3 regions of the Veillonella sp. CHU732 genome follow, and region 1 is predicted to be linked to each of the others. Evidence: riboswitches for the same ligand, from Rfam matches in the RefSeq annotation. Region 1 holds a riboswitch; each other region holds the start of a gene.
What was found. A riboswitch is a leader RNA that binds a small molecule or an ion and turns the genes downstream of it on or off. The one in region 1 is predicted to bind thiamine pyrophosphate.

Region 1 (6,225 bases):
ATACGTGTGTAAGCCTGCATTAATGGTTCGTTTTCATCAATACGGTTTGCTTTTAAGGCTTGTCCTAAACCTTCTGCTAGGGCAACTGTGACAGTCTCTTGGCTCAATACGATATCTACCACTTGATATGGCATACCTTGTTCTAACAAGATATTTTTCAGGCGAAGGATGAAGAAGTTTTCTAATTGACCTAGTAATTCTTCTTGTTTTTCACTAGCCACACCTAATAATTCCATTGCTTTTACCCAAATTGGGCGCATGGATAAAGACCATTTGCTATCCATCAAGATGTTGATGATACCAATCGTTTGACGGCGCAATGCATATGGATCTTGGGAACCTGTTGGAATTAAACCACGGCTGAACGTAGCTACAATGGTATCTACTTTATCAACGATACTCAAAATACGACCTGCATCGGTACTTGGCAAGATATCCCCTGCAAAACGAGGCAAATATTGTTCAAAAATTGCTTCCCCTACAGCTGGTGTTTCGCCATCTAGTAAAGCATATTCTTTACCCATAATACCTTGCAATTCAGTAAATTCACTCACCATACCTGTTGTTAAGTCTGTTTTAGCAAGGTGTGTAGCACGTTCTAAGGTAGCTGTATCTGCAAAACCTACTTCTTTTGCTAACGTAGTACCTAATGTTAATAGACGTTCTGTTTTATCTTTTAAATTGCCCAAACCTTCTTGGAAGACAATTTTTGTCAATGCTTCATAACGACCAGCTAATGGAGTTTTACGGTCTTCATTAAAGAAGAATTTCGCATCGTCTAAACGAGCACGAAGTACACGCTCATTACCAGCTGCTACCACTTCTAGAGATTTGCTATCCCCATTGCGAACAGTTAAGAACATAGGAAGTAATGTTCCTTTGCCATCCACCATTGGGAAATAGCGTTGATGGTCTTTCATTGGTGTAATAATACAGTCTGATGGTAACGCTAAATAGCTTTCATCAAAAGTACCACAAAGTGCTGTAGGATATTCTACTAAGAATGTAACTTCGTCTAATAAATCTTCATCCCACACCACAGTAGCCCCTTTAGTTACTGCTAATTCTGTTAATTGTTTACGGATCGTCTCACGGCGAACGTCTTGGTCGATCATAATAAAGTTCTTAGTTAATGTATCCACATAGTCTTTTGGTTCTGTAATAGTCAATTCAGACTCACCAAGGAAACGATGTCCACGGCTCACATTAGAGCTAGTTACATTAGCAAATGTCACTGGTACTACGTCTTGTCCAAATAATGCCACCAACCAACGTACTGGACGAACGAACCGTTCTTCTAAATCGTCCCAATGCATGGATTTAGGGAAACTTAAACCTGTAATCAAGGATGGTAATACGTCAGATAAGACTTCTTTTGTATCTAAACCAGCTGTTGTTGTGTCCGCAAAGATGTAACCATCTACTACTTTTAATTCAGATACATCTAATCCTTTACCACGAGCAAAACCGATGGCTGCTTTTGTAGCATTGCCGTCAGCATCATAAGCAATAGACACAGATGGACCTTTATGTGTTTCATGAACATCTTCACCACGTTCTGCTACGTCATTGATGAGTAATGCAACACGGCGAGGTGTGGCATAGACTTTTACAGAGCCATGTGGAATGTGACGCTCTGCCAAGGCAGCTGTTGCTAATTCACCTAATTGTTTAATAATATTTGGCAAAAATCCTGCAGGAATTTCTTCTGCCCCAATTTCAAAGAGTAAATCCTTAGCCATCTTATTTATCTCCTTTCAACAATGGGAAACCAAGTTCTTCTCGTTTCGCCAAATAGTTTTGTGCACAAATACGAGCCATGTTACGAACACGACCGATGAAAGCTGTTCTTTCAGAAATAGAAATGGCACCACGTGCATCTAGCAAGTTGAATGTGTGAGAACATTTCAACACATAATCGTAAGCCGGCAACACAAAGCCCAATTGACATACACGTGTCGCCTCTGCTTCGTACATATCGAACAATTTGAATAACATATCTGTATCTGCTAATTCAAAGCTGTACGTAGATTGTTCTACTTCGTTTGCATGCCATACATCGCCGTATGTATATTGTTCGTTCCATTGTAAGTCATACACATTTTCTACGCCTTGAATGTACATAGCCAAACGTTCTAAACCATATGTGATTTCTACAGATACTGGTTTTACATCGATAGATCCCACTTGTTGGAAATAGGTAAATTGCGTTACTTCCATGCCATCTAACCATACTTCCCAACCAAGGCCCCAAGCGCCTAATGTTGGAGACTCCCAGTTATCTTCTACGAAACGGATATCATGATCTTCTGCATGAATGCCAAGAGCAGCCAAACTTTGCAAGTATAATTCTTGAATATTGTCTGGAGAAGGTTTGATGATAACTTGGAATTGATGATGTTGGAATAAACGGTTTGGATTGTCACCATAACGTCCGTCTGCTGGACGGCGGGATGGTTCTACATAACATACAGACCAAGGTTCAGGTCCTAAGGCATGTAAGAATGTGGCTGGGTTCATCGTACCCGCCCCTTTTTCAATGTCATATGGTTGTTGTAAAATACAACCTTGTTCACCCCAGAAGTTTTGGAGTGTAAAAATCATCTCTTGAAATGTCATTTCCATTCCTCCTTATGTTTTACAGGGAATAAAAAAGTCCCTGCAACGAAAATCGCTACAGGGACGAGATATACCCGCGGTTCCACCCTAATTGGCTAATGCCCTCTTTTAAAAAATAGCCTTTACTAATTGTCCATACCTAGTATGGTACAACGTTCCTGCTCATGCTCCACAGCGCCTTCTACTCAATTGTGAGCTTTCACCATCCTCACTCGCTAAAGGGAGTATACTCCTCTGCTTCATCACTTATGTATATATATTATTGTATGGATAAAAGGGATTAGTGTCAAGGGATAACCCAATGAGAATCCTTAAGTTTCTCATACACCAGTGTTCCACAGATAATACAGCTCTATTTTTCCAAGAACATCTTACACCATTCCATGTTCTCTATCCACATGGCAGTTTCATATTCGATGTCTTCCATTTCCGTGATGGCTGAGATGACCGCAATACCATCCACTGGTTCAGCTAGGACATCATCAAAGTTATCTCGATTAATGCCACCAATAGCCACCATAGGAATTGTCGGGTTATGAGCACGTAAAGCTAAAATTAATTCGGGCCCACGCACAGTTTTGGTATCTTTCTTTGTACTTGTTGCATACATAGGACCTACACCGATGTAATCCACATAGTCTAACCTTGTGTTCTCTAACTCTTCTACAGAGTTAATAGACGTCCCCACAAGGGCATGAGGCAATCGTTTGCGTACCTCTTCTAAGTCCATATCGTCTTGACCAACATGAACACCATCAGCGCCTATCTTTTCAGCTAATTCTACATCATCATTGATGATGAAAGGCACTCCATATTCCTTACAAATGTGTTGCAACTCTCGTGCCAACTGTTCTTTATCTGAACCTACTAGAGCACCTTCCCCTTTTTCACGGAATTGAAAGCATGTAATACCTCCTTTACAAGCTTCTGTCAATGTTTTATGAATATCCTTCGTATTCGGCGTCCCACAAATGAAGTACAACCCCATCATGGATCGCACTGTATCTATATCATAGCGTTTCAAAATAATCCTCGTTTCTTATATAACAATCAAAACAGATTACTTATAGTATACCACGACACTCAAACTATTCGATATGACTTGTATCATACTCATAGACTTGGGTAGATTATTCAGAATATTCATCTCCATAGGCCATATGATTCACTGGTCCATTGCCTGTACCCAACTCTGGATTGTGCAAGATTGCTAAACGAATATATTCTTTACCAATGGTAATGGCATCTTCCAAAGATTTACCTTTGGCAAGTTCTGCTGTTATAACAGCAGAGAATGTACAACCTGTGCCATGGGTGTGTACTGTGTCATATTTAGGACTTGTCCAAGAGCGACGCATGGACATCGTATCTTTTGTAAACAAGTAATCTGTAGCCTCTTCACCGATGTGACCACCTTTGATGATGACTGCTTGAGGACCTAATTCTTGTAAAATACGAATCCCTGCTGTATGCAAAGCTTCTACCGTATCGATTTTCATATCCGCCAATACCTCAGCTTCACTGCGGTTCGGAGTAATCAATGTTGCTTTCGGAATCAATTTACTTTGTAAGGCTTTCACCGCCTCATCGGAAATCAATCGATCCCCACTGGTGGCAATCATCACAGGGTCTAACACATAGGGTACCTTAGGATCTATATATGTTCCTATGAGTTCCATCATCTCTGCTGTGGCTAACATACCAGTTTTCACTGCTTCTGGTACTATGTCTGTATACACCGATTGTAACTGTGCTTCAATCATAGATACATCCATATGGGCAATGTGGGTTACACCACAAGTATTTTGTGCCACTACGGAAGTAATCACCGCCATACCGTAGACATGACGACTTTGAAAGCTTTTCAAGTCCGCCATCACCCCTGCACCGCCTGTTGGATCTGTTCCTGCAATTGTTAACGCTCTATGTAATTTCATAGGTATCTCCTTTACTAGTAACAAAAAAGAACCAATCCTTTGGACGGTTCTTGTACAATGTCTAGTATTCGATGCCATCCACTTTCCTCCGCCAGCATTATCTGGTTCAGGTCTAGGGTTTTGATACTCATCAATCTCAGCATAAGCACCCCTAGTGGTTCTTATATTAATTTAGTTATAACATGAAATAGTAACCAATGCAATACAATAAATTACAGCTAAACTACTTTCACTAGAAGAGATTCCCTCTCAATATAGACATTCATATATCCTATGTATTTCATATAATACATTACATTCACCTATATATTGCTATTGACGTAGTATCATTCAATTCGTATAATACATCTGTAAGGGGTGCTCACTAAAGTGGGCTGAGAAGTGGCTATGTGCTACTAACCCATAACCTGATTTGGATAATGCCAACGTAGGGATATATTAGTATATTTTGTAGTACCTATACAAACACATAAGGACACATTACCATATGGTTCCTGTTTGCAATACTAGGTCTCTTAAGAATATCTATCATCTACAGGCTAATCGTTTCAGATTAGTCTTTTTTGTTCCTACTGGCATAGTTAGGAGTATTCATGAGTGATTCAAAACTTTCATCATCGCGGTTGTCCCTCATTTGGTTCGGTGCCGCTCTTTCCATTGCTGAAATTATGACGGGCACCTATTTTGCGCCCCTAGGATTTTCCGATGGCCTATTAGCCATCATCATCGGTCACGTCATCGGCTGTTTGTTATTATTTGGTGCAGGACTCATCGGCGCTCGTGAACACATGAGTTCTATGCAAACTGTATCCACTGTCTTTGGCAATGGAGGCATGAAATTATTTTCCATTTTAAACGTTCTACAACTCATCGGCTGGACCGGTATTATGATCTATGACGGTGCTCTTGGTGCCGCAGAATTGTGGGATCTACCATTCACTGCGTGGACTATCATTATCGGTGCTCTCATCATTGTATGGCTATTCATCGGTATCCGTAATATGGGGTACATCAACAGCATCATGGGCTACGGCTTAGGTATTCTGTGCATCTATTTGCTAATTAGCTTGTTACAAGAAAGTTCCATTCACAGCCAAGGCATCATCACTAATGAAATGACTTTCACAGCGGCCTTGGAATTATCCATTGCTATGCCATTGTCTTGGCTACCATTGATTAGTGATTATACTCGATTATCCAAGAATCCTGTGGCAGGTACTGCATCTAGTGCCATCGTATACGGCGTAACTAGTTCTGTCATGTATGTATTAGGCCTCGCTGCGGCCCTCTATACAAATGAAAGCAACATTGCAAAGGTTCTACTTCATGCTGGCTTAGGATTTGGTGGATTAATTATCATCGTATTCTCTACTGTCACAACTACTTTTATGGATGCCCTATCTGCTGGTATTTCCTCTGAAAGCTTGCAGACTAAATATTCTGGTCGTACCATCGGTATTATTGTTACGATCATTGGCACTATCGGTGCATCCATCTATCCAATGGATAATATCATCCCTTTCTTATATATGATTGGATCCGTATTTGCCCCAATGATTGCTATTTTATTAACTCACTATTTCTTATTACGTCATTGTCCACACCTTGACCATGGACCTAGCTTGTATATCATTTGTTGGGCATCTGGTACTTATATGTACCATCAATT
Region 2 (6,225 bases), 130 kb from region 1:
TACTTTTTTTACAGTTTTTTGAAGGTCAATGATATAAATACCATTACGTTCAGTGAAGATGAATTTAGCCATTTTAGGATTCCATCTTCTTGTTTGATGTCCAAAGTGAACACCAGCTTCTAATAATTGTTTAAGTGATACTACTGCCATGTTGGCACCTCCTGTTAAAAAACCTCCGCAACTCTCATCCCTCAGCAAACGCGAAATTGCGCACAGAACTGATAGTCTAGTTGCGTGTGTATTCATACTTGGTTAGTATAGCATAAAATGTGGGGTGAACGCAAGAGGGAATGCCTTAATTGCATCTATAAATCTTTCTTAGTAAATGAAATATTTCTAATTTCATATTTAAGCTTAGGATTTTTTTCATTATCTTCTTTTATAGATTTTCTAATTAACTCTTCCTCTTGTTTAAAGGCTTCTTCAAAAAATGAGTCATCTCCTTTATACAGCATCTTTTCACCATCACTAACAAGTATTAGCTTTCCACCATCTTCTTTAATACTATGTGATGCTCCATTCGATGCCGAATACACAAAACCATCTCTTACAGTAAGAATTTCTTCATATTTTTTAAACTTGTCAACTTTTCCTACCCATTCTTGTATTTCATCATATTGCGGAACTACACCAGCCTTATTAACACCTTTTTGTATTCCCCACATAGGATATCCTTCATAATCCTTAAAGTATTCTTCTTTATTTAAGAATTTGTGCTCTTCTTTAAATCCTTTTTGATAATACTTAGATTCCACCATTTTATATGTATGGTCACTAACTTTTTCAAGTGTTATTTTGTATATTGTACCACTTCTATAGCCAGATCCATCGGTTGAACCCGGTTGATATTGATACCACGTCCCTGATAAATCCGGACTGCCCCCTAATGAAGATACTGATCCGCAACCTGCCAAAGAGGCAACTATAGCTACTAAAGCAAAACCTTTTACAAAAGCTTGTTTTACGTTCATTTTACACACCTCTTCGTTTCCATACAATAAATCCACCGATTGCACCACCTATAACAATAATCGCAATAATTGTATTTCTGAAGAAATGAGAGGCGGTTGTAAATACAAAACGAATTTCTTTATCTTTCACAAATGTGATTGTATCGTCTTTCACTACACCATCTGTTTCAAATTCTTTTTTAATATCCCCATCAACTGTAATTTTTGTAGTACCAAAGGATTTACCCATATAGAACATGTATTCATTACTTTCATCACCATATGGGAAAATAACATTTTCCGCAGGAGTGCTACCTAATGCACCATAAATGATTCTGTATGTTTTTGTTAATTCCTTGTCATCATCAAATTTTGCTGTAATCTTCCAATTGCCAGATTTTACGGTACCATCTTTATCATTAATTTCTTTACCTGTTGGATCTACAGCTTCTAGTTTAATGTGCTTATCAGCAAACTCTTTTAGTGCTTGCTGGTCTTTTTGAATTTTTTCTTTAGTTTCCTTATCATCTAATTTTCCTACAGGCACGGAACCTTTTGCTTCTTTTTGTAAAGAATCTTGAAGTGCCGACTCTAATTCCACTTTACTCATTGGCTCAGGAATTTGTAGTTGTGACTCCCATTTACCACTAAAATCATTATCCACTTCAATATTCGAGTCCAGACTCGCACAACCCGCCAACACAAATAACGAGCAAGCTATCCCTAATAGTTTCCATCTTTTCACAATACATCCCCCTTGTTACGATAAGTATAAAACTGTTTTATGGATTAATAATCCCAGCCGAACATATGGAAGAGCCGGTCTTTGATGTGTTCGTCTTCAGAGTCTGGAATGTAGTTACCACGATATTTACTTTCTATACTACTATCTTTGTAAATTAAATTACCATGAACATCATAATAGGAGGTTGGTATAGAATACATTCCAACATTATGCCAAGACACTGAATTTACATAATATCTATTTGAATAATATTCTACAGTTACGACATCAGGTTTTACTTCCCCAAATCCGCCTAACCATTGGGATCCTAAAGGAGTAAATTCACGTTTAAATACGCCTTCTACCACACGATCCTGAGCTTCTCCTCTTGCAAGCACTTTAGTTCTATCCAAATATGTTTTATAGTATTTATTTTCAGCTACTAGAATCCACCGCTCTCCGGCTTGTGGTAAATGCAAATATCCATCCGATTGTTGTGTCACCTGTGTATTACTATCTGGAACCCCCAAAGCGTTATCTAATTTCTTTAACGTTTTACTTAACCAACTAGCTTCTACTGTAGCAGTACCCGCATTCACTGCAAATACACTTGCTAATACAAGAGCGACTGCTGTTCTTTTTTTCATAGCACACCTCATATAAATAACAAAAATACATATATGTTATTACTATCATACATCATAATATCTCTAGTAATCAACTATTTTACATGATATTTAGGACATATTTTTGATATTTCTTACCTAAAATCAGAAGTATACGAAATACATTGTGATAATATATGTAGGAAATATTTTTATGCATCTAACTTGTGTTGCCATTTATGCAACAAAAACAACCAACTCCTATACTGAGTTGGTTGCTTTGTTTCTCTTTTATAATATATCGATTTTCTCTCCCTCTAAGGCTTTGTTGATGCTCCGTACGGCGCAGAATTTTCCGCACATACTACAAGCTTCTTTGTGTCCTTCTTCTGGGGCACGACTTTCACGGATGCGACGTGCTTTTTCAGGGTCTAGTGCTACTGCATATTGTGCTTCCCAATCGAGTTTTTGGCGCGCCTCTGCCATGCGGTCATCGCGATCTCGTGCATTCGGAATCCCTTTTGCAATGTCTGCGGCATGCGCAGCAATTTTGAAAGCCATAATGCCTTCTTTCACATCGTTTTCGTCAGGTAAGGCTAAGTGTTCCGCTGGTGTTACATAGCAAAGGAATGCTGCCCCATGCATGGCTGCCACGGCACCACCGATGGCCGCTGTAATATGGTCATAACCTGGTGCAATGTCTGTTACCAATGGTCCTAATACATAGAACGGGGCCCCATCGCAGATCGTTTGTTGCACTTCCATGTTGGCTTGTACTTGATTCAATGGCACATGACCAGGACCTTCTACCAATACTTGTACACCACGTTCACGAGCTCGTTTTGTTAACTCCCCAAGTCGAACAAGTTCTTCAATTTGGCAGATATCTGTGGCATCCGCCAAGCAACCAGGACGGCAAGCATCGCCAAGGGAAATGGTCATGTCATATTCTGCACAAATGTCTAGAATTTCATCATAGTATTCATAGAAAGGATTTTCTTGACCAGTCATGGACATCCAAGCGAAAACTAAACTACCGCCACGGCTCACGATATTTAATTTACGTTTATGTCGTTTAATTTGCTCCACCGTATGTTGCGTAATCCCACAATGTAATGTGACAAAGTCTACCCCATCTTCTGCATGGAGACGGATCGTAGAAATAAAGTCTTCTGCAGTCAATTCACCTAAATCCTTCTGATGATGAATAACGCTATCATAGATTGGCACGGTGCCAATCATAACAGGGCATTCTTTTGTCAACAAACGGCGGAACACCTTTGTATCACCATGTGTAGACAAGTCCATAATAGATTCAGCACCTAATGCCACTGCATGATGAACTTTTTTCATTTCTTCTTCGTAGTCTGTACAATCTTTAGATGTTCCTAAGTTCACATTAATTTTTGTGCGCAACTTCTGCCCGATTCCTTCTGGTTGTAAAGATGTATGATGCTTGTTGCAAGGAATTGTTACATGTCCTTTTGCCACTAACTCTCGTAATACTTCAACATCCATGTTTTCTTTTTCTGCTACCACTTTCATCGCGTCGGTAACAATGCCTTTTTGGGCTGCTTGCATTTGTGTGTAAAACATAAAAAGCTCCTTTCATTACAAAGGAGCCTATTTGGGGTGCTCTATACACAAAAAGGTATCAACATTACATCGATACCCACATATGTCAGCGTGCTTCCTACGCGGGCATAATCCCGATCAGGTCAAAAGGTCAGGTACTTCATAGTCCTTTCTCAGCCTATTACATAGGCTCCCTTGCAAATCTAAAATATTTACTTGCTTATAGTATAGCATGAAATGATGGAATTTTATAGAGAATCATTGTGTTTAATTTCCAAAGCAGTATAAACCATCTTAATTAATACTTAGCTATTTTATGTTTATCCTCTTTAAAAAGTTATCTAACTTAATAAATCTACACTTTTTTTATTTTTAAACCCAAACAGCTGTGCTTCTTCATCATTACTGCATATGCTACTAATAACGTTTTGAATGCGGCTCCAATTATACTTTGAATTTATCATTTTCACCAATTCCATAACAATAAGAATTACAATGGAGGCTCCATTAGTTGGCTTTTCTTGTCCACCTTTTTCATCGTAAAAGAGTTGTTCTTTCCATACACTTCGTATTTTAGGTTTCGTCTTTAACTTTATATCTATTAAATTGGAGTTATGTGCACATATATTACGGATGAAATGTAAACATTTTAGCCACGAAACTAATTCCAAATTTGAGCAATTATATGTACTCGCTAATTGCGTTAGATTTTTTTCACTTAAAATTTCTATCATTTTTAAAACAGAGTCAAATGTCAATAAATCTATTGCAAGCCAGATGCTTGGAAAATTATCTACATCAAAATTATCCTTAGATTGAGAGGATATATAATCCGAACGTTTCAAAGAGTTTTGTAACTCTTCCTTTATTCTATACTGTTTCTTTTCTATAGTATATCTAGTGGCCTTCGACCGATTAGCCCACTGCGCAAAATTTAAATATCCAAAAGCCCCATATCTTTCACCTAATATTCTAGCTAAGTTCGTTTTTATTGATATTTCAATTTTTTCAATAGCATGAATTAGTGACACTCGTAGATTTTTATCTTGATAGTATCTCTTTAATACTGTCGAAAAATGTATACAATTATAATTAATCATTCCATCTTCCGAATAAGTAGCAAATGGTTCTGCAAATTCTTTCAGCTTATAATAATTAATATGTTGAATCTTATGATTATCTACTCCATCAATTCTCATACCTCTAGAAGAAAATAAATGCAATAGTTCATTACAACTTAAAGATTTAGGTGTCCCCATAATTCTCTCCATAATAAAAAAAGCCCCACGTCAGAACTTGTCTGTCCATACGGATGTGGGGGGTTTGTCGTTAAACTTATTATAAGGCATTACTTTTATTGTTGTCAATTCCAAATTTATTAATCGCAACCACTTATGAATGACATACAAAGCACTCCCCATCTAGGGAGTGCTTTTTTCATGCTATTTATTCTTCCACATCCATGATGGCATTATGATACACACAACGCACATATTGCCAACAACCATTGATATTAAGCTATTCTTGCAAAAAAGGTTGTGCAACGGTTGTGCAACCGTTCCCAAAAACAGTTTTTATTGATAATGTTATAAATTATTTTTTATACGTTATCGAAACATTTTATAGGCTAATCCACCTAATAAAAGCACCTCAATGAATCGGTGCTTTTGACTATTTTTCTTGTACTTCTTTATTTCTTCTTTCTGCTCTTCTAAGTATAGATTGGCTTTCTCCAATGAGATTTGCTGCTCTGTCAATTTCTGCTCTTGTAGATTTAATTTCTCCTTGGATGCTCTCAACTGCTCCCTCTGTTCTTCTAATAGCTGCTTCGCTTCTAGTAATGCTACTTTCGATTCGTTCGTTGATAACTTCGCTATGTTCAACTGCATCTCTAACCTCTCGATTGAGTTTTCTTGCTTCTTGTTGATTGTATTGAGCTCGTCTAAGTTCTTGCTGAGCATCTTGTATTCGCTTTGTGTTAATGTCACTCCCTGTTCCGCAAATGTAAAGCATGGCACAGATAATAGTACCAAAGCCAACAGCAAGCATAATCGTGTGTTTCTTAATCCATGAAAGAATAGTTCCATACATTTCAACCTCCTAATATTGCTCCCATTCCGCATCATAACCTCGGACATCAATGTGTACAAATTGTAGTCCATAATATCTGCCAACACCGTCTGCACCACACTCTTTTGCAATATCAGCTAATTCATCAATACTAATATCGTCTACGGTAATGTCAGCGGCCGTGCCTAATACATGTTGAGAGTTAGGCACTCCACCTACTTCACGATTGTGGTCTTCACAACGGTATCCACTTTCAATATATACTGGACGTCCTACACGTTCTCGAATTTTATCCAATACA
Region 3 (6,225 bases), on a different contig from region 1:
CACTTTTACTGTAGATCTATATGCTCTACGTATATTATACGGTAAACTACTTTCTTCTGTATGATTAATACAATGTCTGCCATACTTTTGTAATCTTTCTATACCCCTAGACAGTGCTGCACCATATGTTGTTAAGCTAATGTCATCTTTCAGTAGCTGGCGATTTGTAATCAACACTAAGGTGTCTATAGATGGGCTATTTTTCTTCATAGAGCACATCGATATAATCACTCATCACCACTTGCATGCCTAAGGCTTTCACATCTTCCATAGCTTCCGCTACGGTTCTACTGTCAGCAATTTCAAATTGTGCATCCCCTTCTTCTTGTTTCTTTTCTTCTGAGGAATGTTCACCAATACCTGTGCTGACACCTGCTGACAATTTCGTTGCTGCTAATGGTAGGACCCCGTTACGGAACCTGGCTGTTTCTCTAGTGGAAATCGTAATATTTGCATAGGGTAGGAATAAGCGATACGCCAAGATGACTTGCAATAATTGAGCTTCTCCTACGTCCCCTGCATTGATGGTGTCATCATTAACGATAGGGCGTAGGCGCGGGCAAGAAATACTAATTTCTCCATGCGGATAGGTACGTTGTAACAAATGAGCATGCAAAGCCGTGGCAAAGGCATCTTTTCGGAAATCATCCAATCCCAATAAGGCTGCTAGTCCTACTCCACGCATTCCTCCTCGTAAAGCTCGTTCCTGTGTTTCTAATCGATATGGAAAGATGCTTTTATTCCCTAACAAATGCAGTGTTTTATAGTTTTCCCAATTATACGTTTCTTGGAATACGGTCACATAATCACAACCGCATTCTCGTAGATATGCATAATCATCTACATTGGCAGGGTAAATTTCTACGCCCACTACCTTAAAATATTTCTTTGCTAATTCACAGGCACGACCAATGTAAGAAATCGGACTATGGCGTTCACTTTCCCCAGTCAAAATTAAAATATCCTGTAATCCTGTTTTGGCAATATTTTTTAATTCTTCTTCAATACCTGCTTCATCTAACTTCGCCCGATGGATCTGATTTTTACAGTTGAAGCCACAATACACGCATAGGTTATCACAATAATTTGAAATATATAGCGGTGTAAACAAATATACAGAATTACCAAAGTATCTTGTTCTTACGGCTTTCGCTTTCTCCGCCAAGTCTTCTAAAAAAGGCTCTGCTGCAGGAGATAATAAAATTTTCAGTCCTTCTAAATCAATAGTATCTTCTTGCAACACACGGCGTACATCATCTGCTGTATAGTGATCGTACGTATATTGTTCACGTTCTTGTAACACTGTTTCTAAAATGGGACTTTCAATTTGATCCATATGGGGGCGATATTTCCAACATGGATCGTCTATATGGTATCTGGTGGTACTAGACATGGCTATTCCTTTCCTATTATCTCAAAAATCCAGTCAACGGAGATGAAGCGCTACCACCGGTTTCAAGAGTTGGCCCTAATTTTGACAAATATGCCAATCGTCCTGCTTGGATGGCTAAACCAAAGGCTTTCGCCATACCTCGAATATGACCTGCCGAGGCTACGGCTGTATTTGCCATGATTGCAGCTACGCCCATTTCCATAGCTTCTGCTGCTTGGGATGGAGCACCAATACCAGCATCTACGATGATAGGCAAATCAATTTCATTCACTAAAATTTTGATAAATTCCTTTGTCTGCAATCCACGATTAGATCCAATAGGTGCCGCTAAAGGCATCACCGCAGCGGCTCCAGCATTCACCAAATCACGAGCTACTTCTAAATCTGGATACATGTATGGCATAACAATGAATCCTTCTCTTGCTAATATTTCTGTAGCTTTAATGGTCTCCCCATTATGTGGCAATAAATATTTTGAATCTTTCATGATTTCTACTTTTACAAAATCTCCACAACCTGTAGCACGTGATAATCTAGCAATGCGTACCGCTTCTTCTGCATCTCTGGCACCGCTTGTGTTAGGAATTAAGATGGTATCCTTTGGAATAGCATCTAGGATATTTTCCACTTCTCCACCTACCGCACGACGTAGAGCTAAGGTAATCATTTCTGCGCCCGCTTCTTCTAGGACAGCCTCGATTAAGTCGATAGAAAATTTTCCAGACCCCAAGATAAATCGAGAATGCAATGTATGTCCCCCTAAGGTCCATGTATCTTGTGTTTCCATATCTTTCACTGAAAGTGTCATAGGTTCCTCCTTAATCAATATCTTCTCCATGTAATAGTTGAATCACAGCATTTGCCATATGTCCGGCACAAACCATGACACGAGCGGCAGTAATTTTTCCGATAGAATCGATATCGCTCACACCATCACCGCATAAATACCAACGATGATGTCTTCGTTCACGGCGGATACCATTACTATCGCCCCAACCTGCCATACCGGAACAGCCTACCAATAAAGGCTCTGCTGGATGGGTCAAAATAACTTCTGTCATCCACGCTTTTGTGACAGCCTTGTCCACTGCTTCTACGACCATGTCATAGCCATCGATTAATTCAGATAATCTTTCTGGTGTGAGGCATTCATTATGAACGATGACTTCACAGTTTGGATTCATCCGATTGAGGTGGCCTTTCATAGCCTCTACTTTTAAAACTCCTACATCATTCACGTCATAGTATTGACGGCCTAGATTACTCTCATCCACAACGTCGAAGTCTACGATTTCTAACTGACCAATTCCAGCACGGCACAATGCCACTGCCACATGGGAGCCAACACCACCCACACCGATAAGCAGAACTTTTTTATCTTGTAAAGATACCATTTAGCCACCTCCTACAAAGGTTACTACTTCCATTGTGTCTGCAGGACTCACACGAGTGGATTCCCAATCCGCTTTGGAAAGGATTTTGCCATTATACTCCACAACAATGCGATCCATACGAAACGCTAAAGCTTCTAGTACTTCCTGTACCGTTTGCCCTTCATAATTATAAGTACTTCCGTTGACTTTCATAGTATCCTCCTAACTATAGCGTATGCTATATACCTATTTCAAACTAGTATCATGCCAATTGCTAATCATGCTTCCTTCACCACATACTAGTATAAAAAAACAGCACGAAAAACCATACCCGCGGTGGTATGCCCCTTCATGCTGTAGCACTCTATCGTCTCACTATTCTGTTCCACTTGTGCATCCATTTCGATGTACCTTTATTCTGTACCCCTATACGATAGACCATCCCATGAAAGATACAAAAAAAGGACATCCTGTTGGATGTCCTCAGTATGACGAATCAAACTTATCCTACGTTGGCATTATCCAAATCAGGTTATGGGTCAAAACTTTCGTTTACTCTCAGCCAGTAGGCTCCCCAAAGTTCTCTTTCAGTATACGCTGATACAGCTCAATTTGCAAGCCTAAGTATCAACAATTTTTATCGTCTCCGTGCAGACACAGAGGCATAATTTTTAATCACAACGATAGGTGTCATTTGGCTATCATTGCCAAATGGATTATCGATTAAAATCTGCGCAATTTGCTGCGGTTTCAATCCACGACTATGGCCTAAGATAGCTGCTCGTTTTAAATCATTCACGTCCGCTACACAAGCCCCATAGGCTCCTGTGGCTTTCATAATAGCATCCGCTACTGCATGTGGTTGTTTTGGTCCATATACAATGCATTTATCAAAAGGAGGCATGGTGCCTGTCACATCATCTGTTAAAGATGCAGTCCGTGCCATTTGATAGAATACGCCAGATTTTTTAAACACTTTAGCTACGGCTCCGCAGAGGAAGGCAAACATCATTTTCCATTCCCCTTCTTTATCCATAGCTGCTTGCATACCATACACAGATGCCATAGATCCATCAGGATGGATAAAGCGATTTAAAAATTTAGCCTGCCAAGATACTTTTAAATCTTCTGGTCGTGTAAACTCCCCTTGCGTGATAGCCACGACGGATTCTGCTACGCACACAATATCTTCTGGTCCAATATAAGGACCTGCAAATTCTACGATAGCCTCTACGATATCATCTTTGTTCGTTAAAATGCGCGTAGGGATTGGTAAAAGTTCTAATTCTGCCATAATGTACCTCCTATTTACGCATTGCTACTTCTAACTCTTCTGCAGTTAGAGTAATTCTAGTTTTTGAAATACGGTACGCCTCGCGACCTACCACTTGATGGTAAATATCGATAGGCATGTCTGGGAATCCCACTAAGTCTTTACGAATGTTACCACTATTAGCCGTCATCACTAGACGCAAACGAATCGTACTGCCTTGTCGTTGTTTATAGACTAACGCTTCCCAATAGCCATCATGACGTTCTGCTTTTGCATCGGTCAACCAGGATTGAATTCGCACATTGTCAAATTGTTCTTGTGGCAATAAATGACGAGGGAACATATCCATGATGGTTCCATATTGTTTGCCTCTGTTCACAAATGGAATATCCGTAGATAACACTACTTGATCAAAACTAATGTCTTCTACCACAAATGGAGTGCGACGTTTCACCAAGATTACAATGTCTTCATTGCCTTGGCACCATGCAAATATGCGGTAGGCAATATAAATGATAGCAATGATACAGGCTATCCACACTAGGGTATCTATTAATGTGTAAATATACATAATTCCTCCTAAAGAGTAATGAGCTTAGCTTCTAAGCTAGTATCTTTGAAAATATCTTGTACGATAGGAGTCACTCGATCTGCATGACTCGTGACACAAACTTGTATCGTTCCTATTCGACCACTTGTTTGTTCTAAATCTTCTCCGTACAAAATAGCTCCTACTGCATCGGATGTTTCCCACGCAGGATCTACAAAGCAAATTCGATTATCCGTCAACTCTCGCAATACAGGTTCTACTAAAGGATAATGGGTGCAACCTAAAATGGCCACTTCCACATTTGCCTCTACCAAAGGCTGTACATATTCTTTTGCACAATGTCGTAAAACCGCATCATCTAAATGGCCTTCCTCAATGCAGGCTGCCAAGTCTTTACAACCTTGTTCTACCACTTTCACATGGGGTTTTAAGCTATGTACCGCATCCATATGTTTATGACTATTGATGGTCGCTACCGTAGCCATAATACCTAAAGGGCCTTTTCGTTTCTGTTTCACTTTGATGCGTAGTGCATCATGAATCCCCTGCGACATCCCCACAATAGGTACATCAAATCGTTTGGATAGCTTATCCAAGGCTACTACAGAAAATGTATTACAAGCGATGACGATCAGTTTCACTGGCTGTGCCACTAAAAACTCTGCAATCTTCGTTGCAATGCTTTCAATTTCCTCAATGGGTCTATTGCCTACTGGATTGTTAGCGCTATCTCCGACGTAAATAAAATCTTCTTCTGGAAATTCTTGGTTAAGCACAGATAATACAGACAATCCACCGATGCCAGAGTCGAATACTCCAATAGGTAATTCTTTCTGTATGGGCGTCATTCCCTACTCCTCCTCTGCTACGGCTTTCATAGGTTTAAAAAATACGTCTGGCAAACGAATTATTTTACCGGTTTCCTTAGAGGTAAACACATTTTGTGTCTCTCCAGTACATATCAGAGCACCATCACTTTCACGAATAATCCGATATGTAAAAGTACATTGAGCCCGCGATAAAGAAGCCACTGTTAACTCTACCCGCAATACATCATCAAAACGTGCTACTTCCTTATATTCACAACTCACTTTTGTGATAGGAAATACGATGCCCTCTTGCATCATGTCCCATAGACTAATGCCACAACGGCGGAAATATTCAATTCTTCCCATTTCAAACCATCGCAAATGATTCGTATGATGGGCAATCTCCATCATGTCCGTTTCGTAAAAGCGGACGCGCAATGATGTAGAAATCATCGTATACTACCTTTCCTATGCAATAAGAGGCTCCAAGGAGCCCCTTCTACTACTTAATCAATTGATCCGATTGGCACAAATTTTTGTGCTTGCTCTTTATGAGAAGCCTTAATATAGCGATTGGCTACTTTCATAGCAATAGCTAAAACAGCTACATCATCTACCCAGCCAAGACCTGGTATACTATCTGGAATGAAATCGATAGGTAAAATTAAATATCCCAGAGCCCCAGCTATAACAGCTTTCACAAATTTTGGTGTGTCATTATCACGTAAACAATAATATAACATAACTGCTTTTCGTGCAAACATAATATTACGGCCCATACGATTTACAGTAGACATAAAGGCATCAGATGTAAATGTTTTTCCATA

Region 2: it holds a riboswitch for thiamine pyrophosphate, as region 1 does, so the genes downstream of both, thiC (phosphomethylpyrimidine synthase ThiC) here and thiD (bifunctional hydroxymethylpyrimidine kinase/phosphomethylpyrimidine kinase) in region 1, are expected to answer to the same signal.
Region 3: it holds a riboswitch for thiamine pyrophosphate, as region 1 does, so the genes downstream of both, thiS (sulfur carrier protein ThiS) here and thiD (bifunctional hydroxymethylpyrimidine kinase/phosphomethylpyrimidine kinase) in region 1, are expected to answer to the same signal.

What each region holds. Positions count from the first base shown of each region.
Region 1 is NZ_RQVC01000001.1:160,163-166,387, forward strand. Features, by position in the region: gene glyS (glycine--tRNA ligase subunit beta) at 1-1,742, opposite strand, end outside; gene glyQ (glycine--tRNA ligase subunit alpha) at 1,744-2,619, opposite strand; gene thiE (thiamine phosphate synthase) at 2,972-3,643, opposite strand; gene thiD (bifunctional hydroxymethylpyrimidine kinase/phosphomethylpyrimidine kinase) at 3,750-4,556, opposite strand; TPP riboswitch at 4,623-4,719, opposite strand; TPP riboswitch at 4,900-5,007, shown strand; gene cytX (putative hydroxymethylpyrimidine transporter CytX) at 5,150-6,225, shown strand, end outside.
Region 2 is NZ_RQVC01000001.1:32,195-38,419, reverse strand. Features, by position in the region: gene rpsB (30S ribosomal protein S2) at 1-150, opposite strand, end outside; gene EO121_RS00200 (hypothetical protein) at 306-971, opposite strand; gene EO121_RS00195 (hypothetical protein) at 973-1,695, opposite strand; gene EO121_RS00190 (hypothetical protein) at 1,740-2,321, opposite strand; gene thiC (phosphomethylpyrimidine synthase ThiC) at 2,571-3,875, opposite strand; TPP riboswitch at 3,953-4,061, opposite strand; gene EO121_RS00180 (Abi family protein) at 4,196-5,113, opposite strand; gene EO121_RS00175 (hypothetical protein) at 5,526-5,945, opposite strand; gene EO121_RS00170 (D-Ala-D-Ala carboxypeptidase family metallohydrolase) at 5,955-6,225, opposite strand, start outside.
Region 3 is NZ_RQVC01000006.1:69,781-76,005, forward strand. Features, by position in the region: gene EO121_RS03995 (thiamine phosphate synthase) at 1-210, opposite strand, end outside; gene thiH (2-iminoacetate synthase ThiH) at 197-1,336, opposite strand; gene EO121_RS04005 (thiazole synthase) at 1,410-2,180, opposite strand; gene thiF (sulfur carrier protein ThiS adenylyltransferase ThiF) at 2,212-2,787, opposite strand; gene thiS (sulfur carrier protein ThiS) at 2,788-2,979, opposite strand; TPP riboswitch at 3,254-3,353, opposite strand; gene EO121_RS04020 (coenzyme F420-0:L-glutamate ligase) at 3,404-4,060, opposite strand; gene EO121_RS04025 (hypothetical protein) at 4,071-4,610, opposite strand; gene murI (glutamate racemase) at 4,619-5,437, opposite strand; gene EO121_RS04035 (thioesterase family protein) at 5,441-5,851, opposite strand; gene EO121_RS04040 (YkvA family protein) at 5,905-6,225, opposite strand, start outside.